2 regions of the Mucilaginibacter sp. GW822-FHT03E02 genome follow, and region 1 is predicted to be linked to the other one. Evidence: riboswitches for the same ligand, from Rfam matches in the RefSeq annotation. Region 1 holds a riboswitch; the other holds the start of a gene.

Region 1 (7,315 bases):
GGATACTTCCCATGAGGTTGTCAGATGATAAGCCAAAGCCGCCGAACCATAATATTCATGTTGCGTAAAGCGCTGGTCTAAACGTCCTTCATTGTTAAAATAATCAGGATCGAGGTAACGGAGATAGGTTTTTGAAACCTTCGCGTTTAATAAAAGATGTAAAGAATTGTGCCACTGACGTTCATAGCCGCTTTGCAAAAAAAAGTCCTGGTTCCAAAGCCGTGTTGCCGATATGGTGGGATTGTAAAGCACCACAGCGCCGGGAATGCCCCGTTCAGCATGATAATAGTTTACGTGTAAATTAAATTTGTTACTATCTGTTTTGGCCCAGTATAAAGCGCCATCTACCTGTTGGGCACCTATGTCATCGTTGCTACGGGTATGTACAGAATCGGCCCCTACAGCGCTGGTTTTATAGTTATACCGGCCATTAGCATGCTCGGTATAACCATTTACGATAAACGACCAGTTATTATTAACACGTTGTTGCCATTGGAGATATGGGTTTACTAAGCCAAAGGAACCTGCCTTAACGCCCGCTGTTAACTGGTAAGGTTTATCCGCATTAAGATTGGGTTTTACCGTTTTTATAGCCAGTACACTTGATGACGCAAACGAGCGTGCAGGCATACAAATACCAGGGGGCTGGCCAATGTAAAGTGAAATTTCCTGTACGTTGTTCAGGTTTAGCTTACTAAGGTCAACCTGGCCGTTCTCGGCATCGTTAATTTGTACGCCATCATACAAAACCGCGGTGTGGTTGGCGCTCAGGCCGCGTACCGAGACTGTTTTTAAGCCCCCAACCCCGCCGTAATCCTTCAGTATAACACCGGCGAAATTACGGATTGCATCGGCAACGTTAAATGCGCTATAACGTTCAAAATCGCCGGCCGAAACCTGCTGTGTTGGTGTGATGGTTTGAATTTTGGGTATAGCAGACGAAGAAACCGTAACCTCTTTGATTTTTTTTGCGGTATCTGTTTGAGCGGATACGCTATTGGAAGCAACGACCTGCAGCAAAAAAAATGCTGCCGCTAAAACCGGTAAGGGTAAATGCTTATGAAAACAAAGTAAGTTTTTTTTCATGTTGTTGCGCGCAAAAACGTCACAGCACACGAGGAACAATAGTTTGAAATGAAAATACGCCAATAAACAAGAGCATTCACATCCAAGCTTCAATCCCCGAAAGCTGTGAATCGCATTATCGCTCTGGCAGGTCTTCTGACTTACTCCCCTTTCGTCCTGTCTTCCCTGAGCTAAGCGCAAGTGACTTTAATAGAATGGACTATGGTTATGGAGCTTACAGCTGCGGGACAGTTCCGGATTTACACCGTATTCCCTTTTAATCCTTTATGATATACTATAAAGGAACCTAAAGCGCTGTAAAGGTAGGTTATGTACGGCAGATACGCAAGTTGTTTAAAATGCCCAATGACGGTTTAAAGCCGTCCGTTTAGCCGTCCCCATTCGTTTTTGTATGGCATTACCATAATTTTTGTGGATTTTTGGATCCAAGATCATGCGCTATTTTTTTCATATTGGTTATCACGGCACACAGTACAGCGGCTGGCAAAAACATGCCGGCGTTGCAAGTGTACAAGCCGTTTTTGAAACAGCTTTAAGCCAAATTTTAAAAACGCCCATAACTGTTAACGGCTGTGGCCGTACCGACGCGCAGGTACATGCCAGCCAATTTTTTTTTCATATCGATTTAGCAAAGGAATGGAATTTCGATCTCCTTTTCCGCCTCAATAAAATACTGCCGGATGATATCGCGGTATTTGATATCATCCCGATGCAGGGCCTGCCCCACGCCCGGTTTGATGCCGTGCAGCGCTCCTATGATTATTTTATTCATACCTATAAGGACCCGTTTCTAAGTGCTTTTAGCGCCTTATATCCTGAAACCAACCTCAATATTGATGAAATGAAAAAGGCGGCGGCGCTGCTACCGCTTTATAACGATTACCGGGCCTTTTGTAAAATGCCCGACAGAATTGACCATACCATTTGTAACGTGAGCTCGGCAAACCTTTTTGTTAGCAGCAATGGTGACAGGCTCCGGTTTAGCATATCGGCTAACCGGTTTTTAAGCAAAATGATCAGGATCATTATTGGCCGCCTGTTGGAAATTGGCCGGGGCGAAATGAGTGTTGACGAATTTGAAAGTCACCTCATCAGTAAACAAACGCCCAAAATCATCATCCCAGCCTATCCCCAGGGATTATACCTGTCAAAAGTAACGTATCCTTATCTTGATATCCCCGCCAAACCAACGTTTACCGGCCTGCTCCAAAAGGATGAAAACACTGTTTGGCAATCAATTTAAAAACCACAAGTGATACCTGTCTCACATCTCAAATCTCACATCTCAAATCTATTCATGAATATGAATGTTAATTTAGGTAAATTCGCCCTCTTAAATACTTAATAAAGTTCTCAGATGGTGTGGTTTGAAAAATTGAAGCTGAAAAAACAGCTGGTTCGGTCGGTAAATGAAGCTGGTTTTACAAACCCTAAAGAACTGCAATTAAAAACACTTTCGAGAATTGTAGGCGGCCAGGATATTATCGCCATTGGTTACGAAGGCAGTGGCAAAACTACCACTTATGTACTGGGTGTTTTAAATCGCTTTAATTATGCCCCCGAAGGCGTTCCGCGTGTGTTGATCCTTGTGCCCGATAAAGAGGATGTATTTGGCGTGATTGAACAATTTGACCGGTTGAACAAAAACAAATCAATAAAAATTGTTGGCTTGTATGTGGCCCCGGGTATTGAAGCCCAGATGGACGCATTGGCCGATGGTGCCGATATAGTAGTTGCTACTCCTGATAGGGCACGAGCCATTTACCTGAAGCTTGCCCTTAACCTTAACAAGGTTGATATGTTTGTGGTTGATGATGCCGATGAAATGATAAAAAGAGGCTTGCAACTACCCGTTGTAGAACTGGCGAATAGCATTGGCAAAAGTCAGAAACTGGTATTTACCGAAGTAATGCATAGCAAACTGCAAAAAATGCTTGATCCTTTTATGAAGGACCCTGCTATTGTAGAAGTAGAAGCATTGGCAGAACAACCGTTAGAGACACATCCGCAATTTTTATATAACGTACCCAACTTCGGCACTAAATTAAACCTGCTCAATTTGTTTATGTACGATGAAGAGCTATTTACCAAAACCGTAGTTTTTGTAAATACACGTGCAACTGCCGATAAAGTTTATAAAAGCCTGCAAGCACGTTTACGCACTGCCGTGGCTTATTTAAATCCCCAGTTTTTTGATAGCCCGGGTTTTAAATCGATAGAAGCATTTAAAGCTGATGAAAACGCGAGAGTGCTATTGATATCTAACGAACAGGAAGAAGCGTTTAGCCTGGCCGATATTCCTTTCATCATTCATTTTGACGTACCGGCAGAAAAAGAACTGTTTATTGATCGTGTAACCAACCATTACCCGGAAAGCCAGAACGAGACAATGGCCCTCACTTTTGCTACCGACCTGGAGCTTAGCCAGGTTAAAAAGATAGAGCAGGCCACCGGCAAAAAAATAGCCCTTGCCGAGTTACCCGAAGAGCTTATTATTGAAAAAGAGGTAAAAGCAAAAAGAGAACCTAAACCAAACCCCGATGCCCCTATAGTTGGCGCGGCTTTTCATGAAAAAAAGGCTGCCAATTCAAAAACTTATAACTTTAGCTCGGGCCAAAAAGCTAAAATGAACAATAAGCGCAAGCACTAATCTTTTTTGGCAAAGTAGTGAATGTACATATCCTCTACCTTTTTACGTGCCCACGGCGTTTTGCGCAAAAACTTCAGGCTGGATGATATACTGGGATTATCCAAAAAACAATTAATTCTTATCTGGTAGCCTAACTCGGGCCAGCCAAAACGGGCAACCAGTTCGTTCAAAATCATTTCTAAAGTTTTACCGTGCAGCGGGTCCTTACTCTTTTGATCCATATGGGCAAAGTTAAAAAATATAGGGCAGCTTGTTTTAAGTAAGATGCTGCGGGCGTAAATCAATTTGTCGCTAAACGAATATTGCCAAATGTTTCCGATTTATATTCGTAAATTGGGCTGAAGCCCTATCTCCGTTAGATCTTTGTCCGTTGGCTGAAGCCAACGGCAATGAATTAAATCATTCATTGCCGTCCCTTTTTAGGGGCGGATAATAAATTGGGAGTTAAGAGCTTTAGCCCAAATAGTCCGTTAGCCACAATCTGATTTGCACCCGAGGCTGTGCATAACCTGTTATTTCGTGATTAATGTGGGCATAACTAATTTAACCTTCACGCCGTTTAACTATTCATCAAATAATTATAAACAATCCCGTAATAAGTTTTAAATTAGAAATCTGTGCGTACGCCAAAATCTTATGTTTTTCTGATGTCAATAAGAGGCTTAAAGTATTACCTGGTATTCATTTTTATAACATGTTCCTTTGGGGTTTTGGCCCAGGAGCATCCTATGCACTTTCAGCACATAGGCAGTAAAGAAAATCTTTCTGAGCTTAACATCAACGCCATGATCCAGGGTAAGCAAGGATTTATCTGGGTTGGCACCCGCGACGGCCTAAACCGTTACGATGGCAATAAGTTTAAAGTTTTCAGGAATGATGTTAATGATAAAACCAGCATTAGCAACAACTACATAAATCACATTGCCGAAGATAAGGACGGCAATTTATGGATAGCAACCAGCGGAGGCCTTAATAAATTCGATCTGACTAAAAGCCGTTTTACCCGTTTTCTGCATAACGATAAAATATCCAACACACTGGCCAGCAACTTTACCGTAAATATTGCCTTAGATAAAAACGGCAATCTATGGATAGCCACCTTAAAAGATGGTGTTGACCAATATATTATTAATCAGCATAAATTTATCCACTACCGCAATAGCAAGCATGATTCAACCAGTTTAAGCGATGATAATGCCAGGGTTACCTATGTCGACAGTAAAGGCGATGTTTGGATTGGAACAGCCTATGGAGGCCTCAGCCTTTTTAATGCAAAAACCAAAAGCTTCACCAATTTTAAACACGACGAGCATGATGGCGGTACCATATCGGCAGATAGGATAACCAGTATTTTTGAAGACAGCAGCCATCGTTTATGGATAGGTTGCGGCTCTGGCGGTTTAAATCTCTACGACCCGGCCACGGTAACTTTTCGCCATTTCAAAAACGACCCCTATAACAGCAATTCATTAGCCTATAATAGCATTCAATGTATTGCCGAGGATGGTAACCGTAATTTATGGATTGGCACCGAAAACGGTGGCCTTAGCATTTTTAATTATGAAAAGGGCACATTCAGCAACCATTTACAGGATGAAGTAGATAATACAAGTATCGCCAGCAATTCAGTTGATGTACTGCTAAAAGATAACACAGGTAACATGTGGGTGAGCGGTTTTGCCACGGGTATCAGTTTATATAAAAAGGTAACCGATAACTTTAAACATTTTAACCATAACTCGCTGGCCAATAGCATATCCAATAATTTTGTTTTAAGCATCCTGGAAGACAAAAAAGCAAACATTTGGATAGGCACGGATGGTGGCGGGCTCAACCAGTTCGACCCTAAAAAAGGTACATTTAAGGCATATCGCTATAATGACGCCGATAAAACAAGCATAGGCGGCAACTACGTTTTAGCGTTGAAAGAAGATTACAAGAATAATTTGTGGATAGGTACCTGGGGGGATGGCATGAGCGTTATGGATTTACAAACCCACAAATTCAAATCGTATCGCAATAAACCCAACGACTCTACCAGTTTAAGCGGCAATAATGTTTATGCTGTTGCGGTTACTCCCGACAATAAAATTTGGTGTGGCACACTCGGCCAGGGCCTGGATTTATTTAACCCCAAAACAAATGGCTTTATCCATTACCGGCATGATCCGGCTGACCCAACAAGCGTAGGCAGTGATAATATTAACTCCCTTTTGGCCGATTCAAAGGGAAACCTTTGGGTTGGTACAAATGATGGCAGCCTTGATTTGTTTGACCCGGAAACCAACTCATTTAAAATATACAAATACGATGTATTAAAAAACAGCACGGGTAATAACGCCGCGCTCGATTTATTTGAAGACCACCTGGGCAACATCTGGATTTGTACTTATAATGGATTAACGCATTTTGATACGCATACCAGGCAGTTTAGCAATTACAAAGCAAAAGACGGCCTGCCAAACGATTATACCTATGCCATAAGGGAAGACAGGAACAATAACTTATGGATAAGCACCAATAATGGTATTTCAAGGTTTAATCCCCGTACAAAGCAATTCAGGAACTTCACCGTAGAAGACGGCTTACAATCCGACGAGTTTAAACCGCATTCGGCAGCGATTAGTAAAGACGGCACCATTTATTTTGGTGGAATTAACGGCTTCAATATGTTTGATCCTGAAAAAATAAGTGAAACCTCGTACGATCCGCCGCTGATATTAACCGATTTCCAGATTTTCAATAAAACCGTACCTGTAGCCCAGAATGACAATGATCCTTCGCCTTTAAAAGAGGATATTTCGGAGACCAAATCTATTACGCTAACCCATGAGCAGTCGGTAATTTCATTTGAGTTCGTATCGTTGGATTTTGGACTGGCCAGCAAAAAACAATATGCTTACCAATTGGCGGGTTTCGATAAAACCTGGAACTATGTAGGTAACAAAAATACGGCTACCTATACCAACTTATCTGCGGGTACTTACACGTTTAAAGTGAAAAGTCGTAACAGCGATGGCAAATGGTCGCGTCATGAACTTACTTTAGAAATTATTGTTTTGCCTCCGTTTTGGCTTACCTGGTGGTTTTTATCGCTTATTACCTTTGTTATTTTTGCCATAATTTACGGTTTGTATAAAGCCAAGGTAAATAATATAGAAAAGCAAAAACGTTTGCTGGAAGAGCAGGTATCTGAGCGTACGGCCGAAGTTTTACAGCAATCGCATGAGTTAAAAAAGCAATCGGAAGATTTGCAGGTATTAAACGAAGAGTTGCAATCCCAATCAGAAGAATTGCATGCCTTAAACGAGGAATTACTATCCCAGTCGGAAGAGCTGGAATTGCATATGGCTCATGAAAAAGAGGCCCGCGAAGAGGCCGACAAAGCCAACCAGGCGAAAAGCATTTTCCTGGCCACCATGAGCCACGAAATTCGTACGCCGATGAATGGTGTTATAGGTATGGCTTCGCTTTTAGGCGAAACCGAACTGAACACCGAACAGCGGGAATATACCGATACCATCATTTCATGTGGTGATAGTTTGGTAAATGTAATTAATGATATTCTTGATTTCTCGA
Region 2 (7,315 bases), 1.2 Mb from region 1:
GCGTGTTTTAGCAGGTCGGCATAGCTGGTAAAAGCGGTACCGTGGCTGTAGTTTTGGGCCTGCATTTTAAACTCCATGTACGATGCCTCAAACACCACCTTATCCCATTGTTTGGTTGCGTTTATGTCGATAATTTTTCGGTAGCAAAGTGTAATTACGCGGGTGTCCATGTTAATACGGTTAAGCAGGTACGCTCATGCTGATTGATAGTACAAAGCCGGCTGTTTTACTGCCGGTAATGGTAGCCAGCTCAAGGGTATCACCATCGCTGAACACGCCGTCGGTAGCGTTATAGGTATAACCGCTCATTCCCTTACTATAGCCTGCCACAGTAGCTAAAGCCGTACCCGTTCCTTCAGGAAAAGCTATTTGTGTAACTTTTAATGATGTACCTGCCGAGTTGTATATATGCACATGAATATGTGTGGCACGGCCGGTATACCAGCCCGGGAAGATAGAGGTAAAAGAAACCAGGCCGTTGGAATCGGTAGTTTGCCTGCCACGTAAAAAATGTACCGAAGTGTAATTGGTAGATTGTGAGCCGCTGCCGCCATACTCCGAATAATTACCCTCGGCATCGCAATGCCAGATATCAACCAGCGCGCCCGATAAGGCATTGCAACTGTTATTGCTGTTGTTAACGGTAATATTAACAGTCAACTTGTAGCCGGTACGGTCGCTGGTAATATCGCTGCGCACGTATGATGCCGGCGAATGGGTTGGGTAAGGCCCCTCTGTTTCGGTTTCAATAACACTGCAGGTGCCTGAGCTGGAACTTGACCCGGAAGAACTGCTCGACCCGGAAGTACTACCTGACGACGAGCTGGTATCTGTTGTGCTGCTTGTAGTAGTTGTTACCGAATCTTTTTTGCAGGCTTCAACCAATACCGATGTAGACACTGCGCCTATCATCAGGCTTTTTAAGAAATTTTTACGTTCCATGATTTTAATCTTTTTAGTTTATATTTTGTGATGCTGGTTAACGATTCAAAAGTAAAATGTATCAGGAAAGTGACATACCATGTGTCGGTAAGCGAGAGTTTTGTGTCGATGAAAAGATAAGCCAGCTGAACAATTCGTTGTAAATAGCCCTATATTGGGGCAATACAAATCCTTAAAACTAAAAATGGCAGTGCGCAGGTATTCATGTTTCAGATTTTTAGTCATCGCGCTTCCATGGCAACTGCTTTTATGCCTGCATATTAACACCGCTGCCGCCCAGTTGCGCACCCCACGGTTTGATGATGCTATCATGATAGATTTACAGGAACACCGCAGCCCTGCGCAAACCTGCTTTTTCCTGTTCATGAGCAATAACTTGGAATATGGCAATATTGGCGTACCTGCGGGCTTGCTGGTTGGCGGTATCATCGGTAATAATAAGGAGATGCGGCAAAATGCCCTGTACGTCGCCAGCAGCACGGCCATTTCTGCCGGGTTAACCCAACTGATCAAAGTGCTGGTAAAGCGGCCGCGGCCATTTGTACAAAACATCCACATTACACCTGTTTACCGCCCCGGAAGCTATTCTTTTCCATCGGGGCATAGCTCATCATCATTTGCCACAGCAACTGCTTTATCGGCCGCTTATCCCAAATGGTATGTAATAGTTCCCGCGTATTTATGGGCAGGCTCAACCGCGTATTCCAGGATGTACCTGGGGGTACATTACCCTACAGATGTAGCAACGGGTGCAGGACTGGGAGCTGCGAGCGCTTTGCCGATGTTGTTTTTGAAAAAGTAGTGTTTTAGGCTATTTTTAATTTAATCATCCGTCATTACAAGATATTTGTTATTTTAGGATAAAATATTACTGAATCTTATCATGACATTCTCTTTAGCAAAACTAAAACCTGCTTATTTATTCTTGTTTTTTTTATCACTGGTTATCGTAAGCTGTTCAAAAAAAGGATCGGACCCAACGCCACCTGTTGATAACACTCCAAAAGTTACAGCGCTAAGCGTAACAACTGGTATATATAATACCGAAGTAATTATAACTGGCAATAACTTTAGTACCGCGGCAGCAAACAATCAAGTATTTTTCAATGGCAAAGCAGCAACTATAACTGCTGCAACGGCAACAAAGCTTACCGTAAAAGTTCCTTTAGCTGCAGGTACGGGCCCGGTAAGTGTGAAGGTTAGTGGTAGCGCCGAGGTTACCGGCCCCACTTTTACTTATCAGCAATCATGGGTGGTAAGCACTTTTGCGGGCACCGGCGCAAAAAGTTATAAAGACGGCACCAGAACGACAGCCGAATTTAATTTCCCAACGGGACTGGCTTTCGACGGATCGGGAAACTTATTTGTTTCTGAAGAAGGAAACGATGATATCAGGAAGATCACACCGGATGGACTTGTCAGTACAATTGCCGGCAACCGAACTCAGGGCAATGATAATGGAAACGGAGCATCTGCAAGTTTTTGGAACCCTGCTGGATTAGCAATTGACAACACTGGGAATATTTTTGTGGCAGACTATGCCAACAACCTGATAAGAAAAATAGATCCGTTAAATAATGTGACGACTTTCGCCGGCCAAAGAGGTATCGGCTTTAGTAATGGACAAGGCACAGCGGCAAGCTTTGATGGCCCAACAGATATTAAAATCGATGCTTCGGGTTCTCTTTATGTTTCAGACTTCACCAACGAAGCAATCAGGAAAATAACTGTAAATGGTCTTGTAAGTACCTTTGTAAGTATAAAATCACCTGTTGGCAGTAATGTTTTTAATTTTCCATTTGGTATTACCTTTGACAAAGACAATAATTTATATGCAACCACCTACAGTTTTAAAGTTCAAAAAATAACTCCGGGTGGTGTTGTTTCCGTTTTTGCAGGTAGCGGCATTAGAGGAACCAATGACGGAGCAGCTGGCAGTGCAAGCTTTTACGAAATGTTTTTACTGGCAAGTGATAAAGACGGATATATATACGTAACAGACAGTAACTTAATTCGGAAAATTACGCCATCAGGTCAGGTAACTACGCTTGCCGGAATTGAAACTACCGTTGGATCAACTGACGGCCCTGCAAGTATTGCGACATTTAATCACCCGACCGGAATAGCAGTAGATAAATCCGGAAATGTTTTTGTGGCCGATACTCAAAATAACGTAATCCGGAAAATTGCATTTGAATAATCCCTAATATTATCGCATCAAAACATCACAAAATGCCCGGCAACAACCGGGCATTTTTATCATATAGGCGCTATGTAATTAAAGCTGGGCAGGAGCCTATTTAAAATTTCAAGTTCCAACCCACGAATTCAAAAATCATCTGCACATCTGTAATCTGAAATCTGCACATCAAAAATCTGCACATTTTTTCCCATCTTTGTCCCCAATAAAGTTCTTTACTTTTTTTCTGCAGAGTGGTTCCCGGTGTTTAAAACACAGGGATTAATAAGGAACCGTGTGTAAATCACGGGCTGTCGCGCAACTGTAAGTAACACAAAAAGGTTGTTGCCTTTAACAAAGTCCATTGTTCGCCCCCGCGCGAATGAGAAGGACGGCAACAATGTTATAAGCCAGGATACTTGCCCCTATGTAAAAGACAATGCTTTCGCGCAATGAAGCAGTAGTCGAAGAAAAAAGAATGACCTGCATGGTAGTTACGTGCCTGTATGTTACGCTTTTGTCTTTTATTACCATTTACTCCGAAAGCATACCGAAAACCGTAAGGAGCATTAAGTCAACTTAATGTTTAACCAAAAACGTTTTAGCGTATGCTCAAAAACAATCTCGGGTACCCACGTGTAGGTGCCCACCGTGAACTCAAAAAAGCCAGTGAACAGTACTGGGCCGGTAAAATTAGCCGTGAAGACCTGTTTGCCGCCGCAAGGCAAATTCGCCTGCAAAACTGGCAAACCCAGGTTGATGCCGGTATCGATCTGATCCCCTGTAACGATTTCAGCTTTTACGACCAGGTATTGGATACCTCGCTCATGCTGGGCAACATCCCCGAACGTTACACACCCGTATTAACTCAAAACAAGTCCAATACCGAAATCGACCTGTATTTTGCCATGGCCCGCGGCTATCAAAAGGATGGACTGGACGTTACAGCCATGGAAATGACCAAATGGTTTGATACCAACTACCACTACATTGTGCCGGAGTTTGTACAAAACCAGCAATTTAAACTGTTTAGCGAAAAGATTTTTGACGAGTTTATACTGGCCAAACAACATACCGGCAGCATACCAAAACCCGTATTGATTGGCCCGGTAACCTACCTTTTATTAGGCAAAGAAAAACAACCCGGTTTTGATAAGATAGACCTGATCAAAAAACTGGTGCCCGTTTACGTCGAGGTGTTAAAAAGATTAGCAAGTTATGGCGCTGTTTGGGTACAACTTGATGAGCCCTTCCTGTCGCTTGACCTTACCGACAAAGAAAAGGCAGCTTATGCTTACGCCTATATGGAAATAAGCAAACAATGCCCCGGTATAAAAGTATTGCTTACTACCTATTTCGAAAGCCTGCACGAAAACACCGAACTGGCCGTAACCTTGCCGGTAAGCGCCATTCATGTAGATCTTGTTCGCGCTCCCGATCAGTTGTACAAAGTACTCACCGTATTGCCCGATAGCCTGAGTTTATCATTAGGTGTAGTTGATGGCCGTAACATCTGGAAAAACGATTACGTACGCTCGTTAACCCACGTAAAAAAAGCTATTGCCGTATTGGGCACCGATAGGGTGATGATAGCCCCAAGCTGCTCGTTGCTGCATACGCCGTTCGATCTGGAGCTGGAAACCGCCATCATCCCCGAGATAAAAAACTGGATGGCTTTTGCCAAACAGAAACTGAACGAAATAAGCGAGCTGGCGCAGATCATCGGCGGCAATAACGAATTGCTACAAAATAACCTGCGTGCCCTTACCAGCCGCAACCTTTCAAAACTCATTCATAAGCAGGACATTAAACAACGCGTGGCAGCCATTACCGATGCCGATGCGCAGCGAGAAAGCGGATTCATTACCCGCCAAAAAATCCAGCAGCAACGCTTTAAATTACCACTGTACCCTACAACTACCATAGGATCGTTCCCGCAAACTGATGATATCCGCTCGTTAAGAGCAAGGCTTAAAAAAGGAGAGCTAACCGAAGCTCAATATGATGCCGAGATAGAAAAAGCCACCATTGACGCCATCCGCTGGCAGGAAGAGATAGGCCTGGACGTGTTAGTACACGGCGAATTTGAACGTAACGATATGGTTGAATACTTTGGCGAACGTTTGGATGGTTTCCTGTTCACCAAAAATGGCTGGGTGCAAAGCTACGGTAGCCGCTGTGTTAAGCCACCGGTTATTTATGGCGATGTAAGCCGCCCGGCGGATATGACGGTAAGGTGGAGCAGCTTCGCGCAGCAAAACACCGATAGACTGATGAAAGGCATGCTAACCGGCCCGGTAACTATACTGCAATGGTCGTTTGTTCGGGATGATCAGCCGCGGTCCGAAACTACCAACCAGATAGCGTTGGCCATCCGCGATGAAGTTGTGGCCCTGGAGGCAGCCGGCATTAAAGTAATCCAGATTGATGAGCCTGCTATTCGTGAAGGTTTACCATTGCGTAAAAAAGACTGGCAAAATTACCTGAACTGGGCGGTAAAAGCATTCCGTATTTCGGCCAGCGGCGTTCGCGACGAAACACAGATCCATACGCACATGTGCTACAGCGAGTTTAACGACATTATTGGCAACATTGCCGATATGGACGCCGACGTGATCACCATTGAAACATCGCGCTCGCAAATGGAGCTGTTAGCTGCCTTCGCCGATTTTAAATATCCAAACGAAATTGGCCCCGGTGTTTATGATATCCATTCGCCGCGCGTACCCACCGTTGATGAAATGGTAAGCCTGCTGGAAAAGGCATCTGAATTACTCCCGGCCGGCAATTTATGGGTTAATCCCGACTGCGGATTGAAGACCCGTAAATGGCCGGAAACCCAGGTGGCGCTCATAAATATGGTGGCCGCTGCGAAACATCTTCGTCAGTTAGTTGTAGAAACAATAGCATCCTGACGGGTAAAAACAGGCAATTTGCGTATACTTGCCTGTTTTTTCAGATTTTTGGCATTTTATGAGATTAAAAAGTAACGCGGTTATTACAGGGGTTGGGGGTTTTGTTCCGGATAATATATTAAGTAACAGTGATTTAGAGAAGATGGTTGACACAAACAGCGATTGGATTGTATCACGTACAGGAATTAAGGAAAGAAGGATTTTAACCGACCCTACACTTGCCACCTCAGATATGGCCGTTGCTGCTGTGAAAAATTTGTTAGAAAATACAGGTGTTTCCGCAGAAGAAATTGATTGCCTTATTATAGCTACGTCTACCCCCGATCACCTGCTTTTATCAACCGCCAGCATCGTGTGCGATAAGGTTGGTTTAAGCAACGCCTGGGCTACCGATGTTAACGCTGCCTGCAGTGGTTTTTTATATGCATACACGCTTGGTGCAAGCCTGGTGGAAAGCAACCGCTACAAAAAAGTAATTGTAATTGGCGCCGACCAAAACAGCGCTATCATTAATTATAAAGACCGTAATACCTGTATCCTTTTTGGCGATGGCGCCGGCGCTGTTTTACTGGAGCCTACCACCGAGGATATAGGTTTAATTGACAGCGTTTTTAAAACAGATGGCCATGGCCGCGAATACCTGCTGGTACCTGGTGGTGGTTCAAAAATTCCGGCTACTGTTGATTCTGTTGAGGCGAATCAGCATTACATTCGCCAGGAAGGCAGAATTGTTTTTAAAGCAGCTATTAAAGGCATGACAGAAACCTGTACCGAGGTATTAAAACGCAACGATATGACGATAGATGATGTAAACTGGCTGATACCTCACCAGGCCAATTACCGCATTATCCATGCCGTTGGCGAAAACCTGGGCTTACCCGAAGATCGTGTTAAGGTAAATATCGACAGATATGGCAACACCACAGCTGCCACCATACCACTTTGCCTTTGGGATTTCCAGAACGATTTCAAACACAACGACAACGTTATTTTTACCGCCTTTGGCGCCGGCTTTTCATGGGGCGCAACCCTGTTAAAATGGGGCACCTTGAGGAAAGCGTAAGCAGCCCCACCCAACCCTCCCCGGAAGGGAGGGCTTTATAAATTTTACACACATTTAATTCAAGTCTCCCCTACCGGGGGAGATTTAGAGGGGGCTAAATGACCATCGAAAAAAGAATAAAAGCATCCGAAACGCGCATTTTTAAAACCGTGTTCCCTAATAATACCAACCATTACGATACGCTGTTTGGCGGCTCGGCTATGGCCATGATGGATG

The links. A riboswitch is a leader RNA that binds a small molecule or an ion and turns the genes downstream of it on or off. The one in region 1 is predicted to bind cobalamin.
Region 2: linked by a shared signal. The riboswitch ahead of metE (5-methyltetrahydropteroyltriglutamate--homocysteine S-methyltransferase) and the one ahead of AC1RM2_RS27275 (TonB-dependent receptor plug domain-containing protein) in region 1 are both predicted to bind cobalamin.

The regions. Positions count from the first base shown of each region.
Region 1 is NZ_JBXANJ010000002.1:39,032-46,346, forward strand. Features, by position in the region: gene AC1RM2_RS27275 (TonB-dependent receptor plug domain-containing protein) at 1-1,086, opposite strand, end outside; cobalamin riboswitch at 1,196-1,391, opposite strand; gene AC1RM2_RS27280 (tRNA pseudouridine synthase A) at 1,520-2,329, shown strand; gene AC1RM2_RS27285 (DEAD/DEAH box helicase) at 2,444-3,736, shown strand; gene AC1RM2_RS27290 (VF530 family protein) at 3,733-3,957, opposite strand; gene AC1RM2_RS27295 (hybrid sensor histidine kinase/response regulator) at 4,384-7,315, shown strand, end outside.
Region 2 is NZ_JBXANJ010000002.1:1,236,939-1,244,253, forward strand. Features, by position in the region: gene AC1RM2_RS31815 (hypothetical protein) at 1-170, opposite strand, end outside; gene AC1RM2_RS31820 (dioxygenase family protein) at 181-942, opposite strand; gene AC1RM2_RS31825 (phosphatase PAP2 family protein) at 1,127-1,744, shown strand; gene AC1RM2_RS31830 (IPT/TIG domain-containing protein) at 1,826-3,142, shown strand; cobalamin riboswitch at 3,360-3,562, shown strand; gene metE (5-methyltetrahydropteroyltriglutamate--homocysteine S-methyltransferase) at 3,730-6,036, shown strand; gene AC1RM2_RS31840 (beta-ketoacyl-ACP synthase III) at 6,095-7,099, shown strand; gene AC1RM2_RS31845 (acyl-CoA thioesterase) at 7,198-7,315, shown strand, end outside.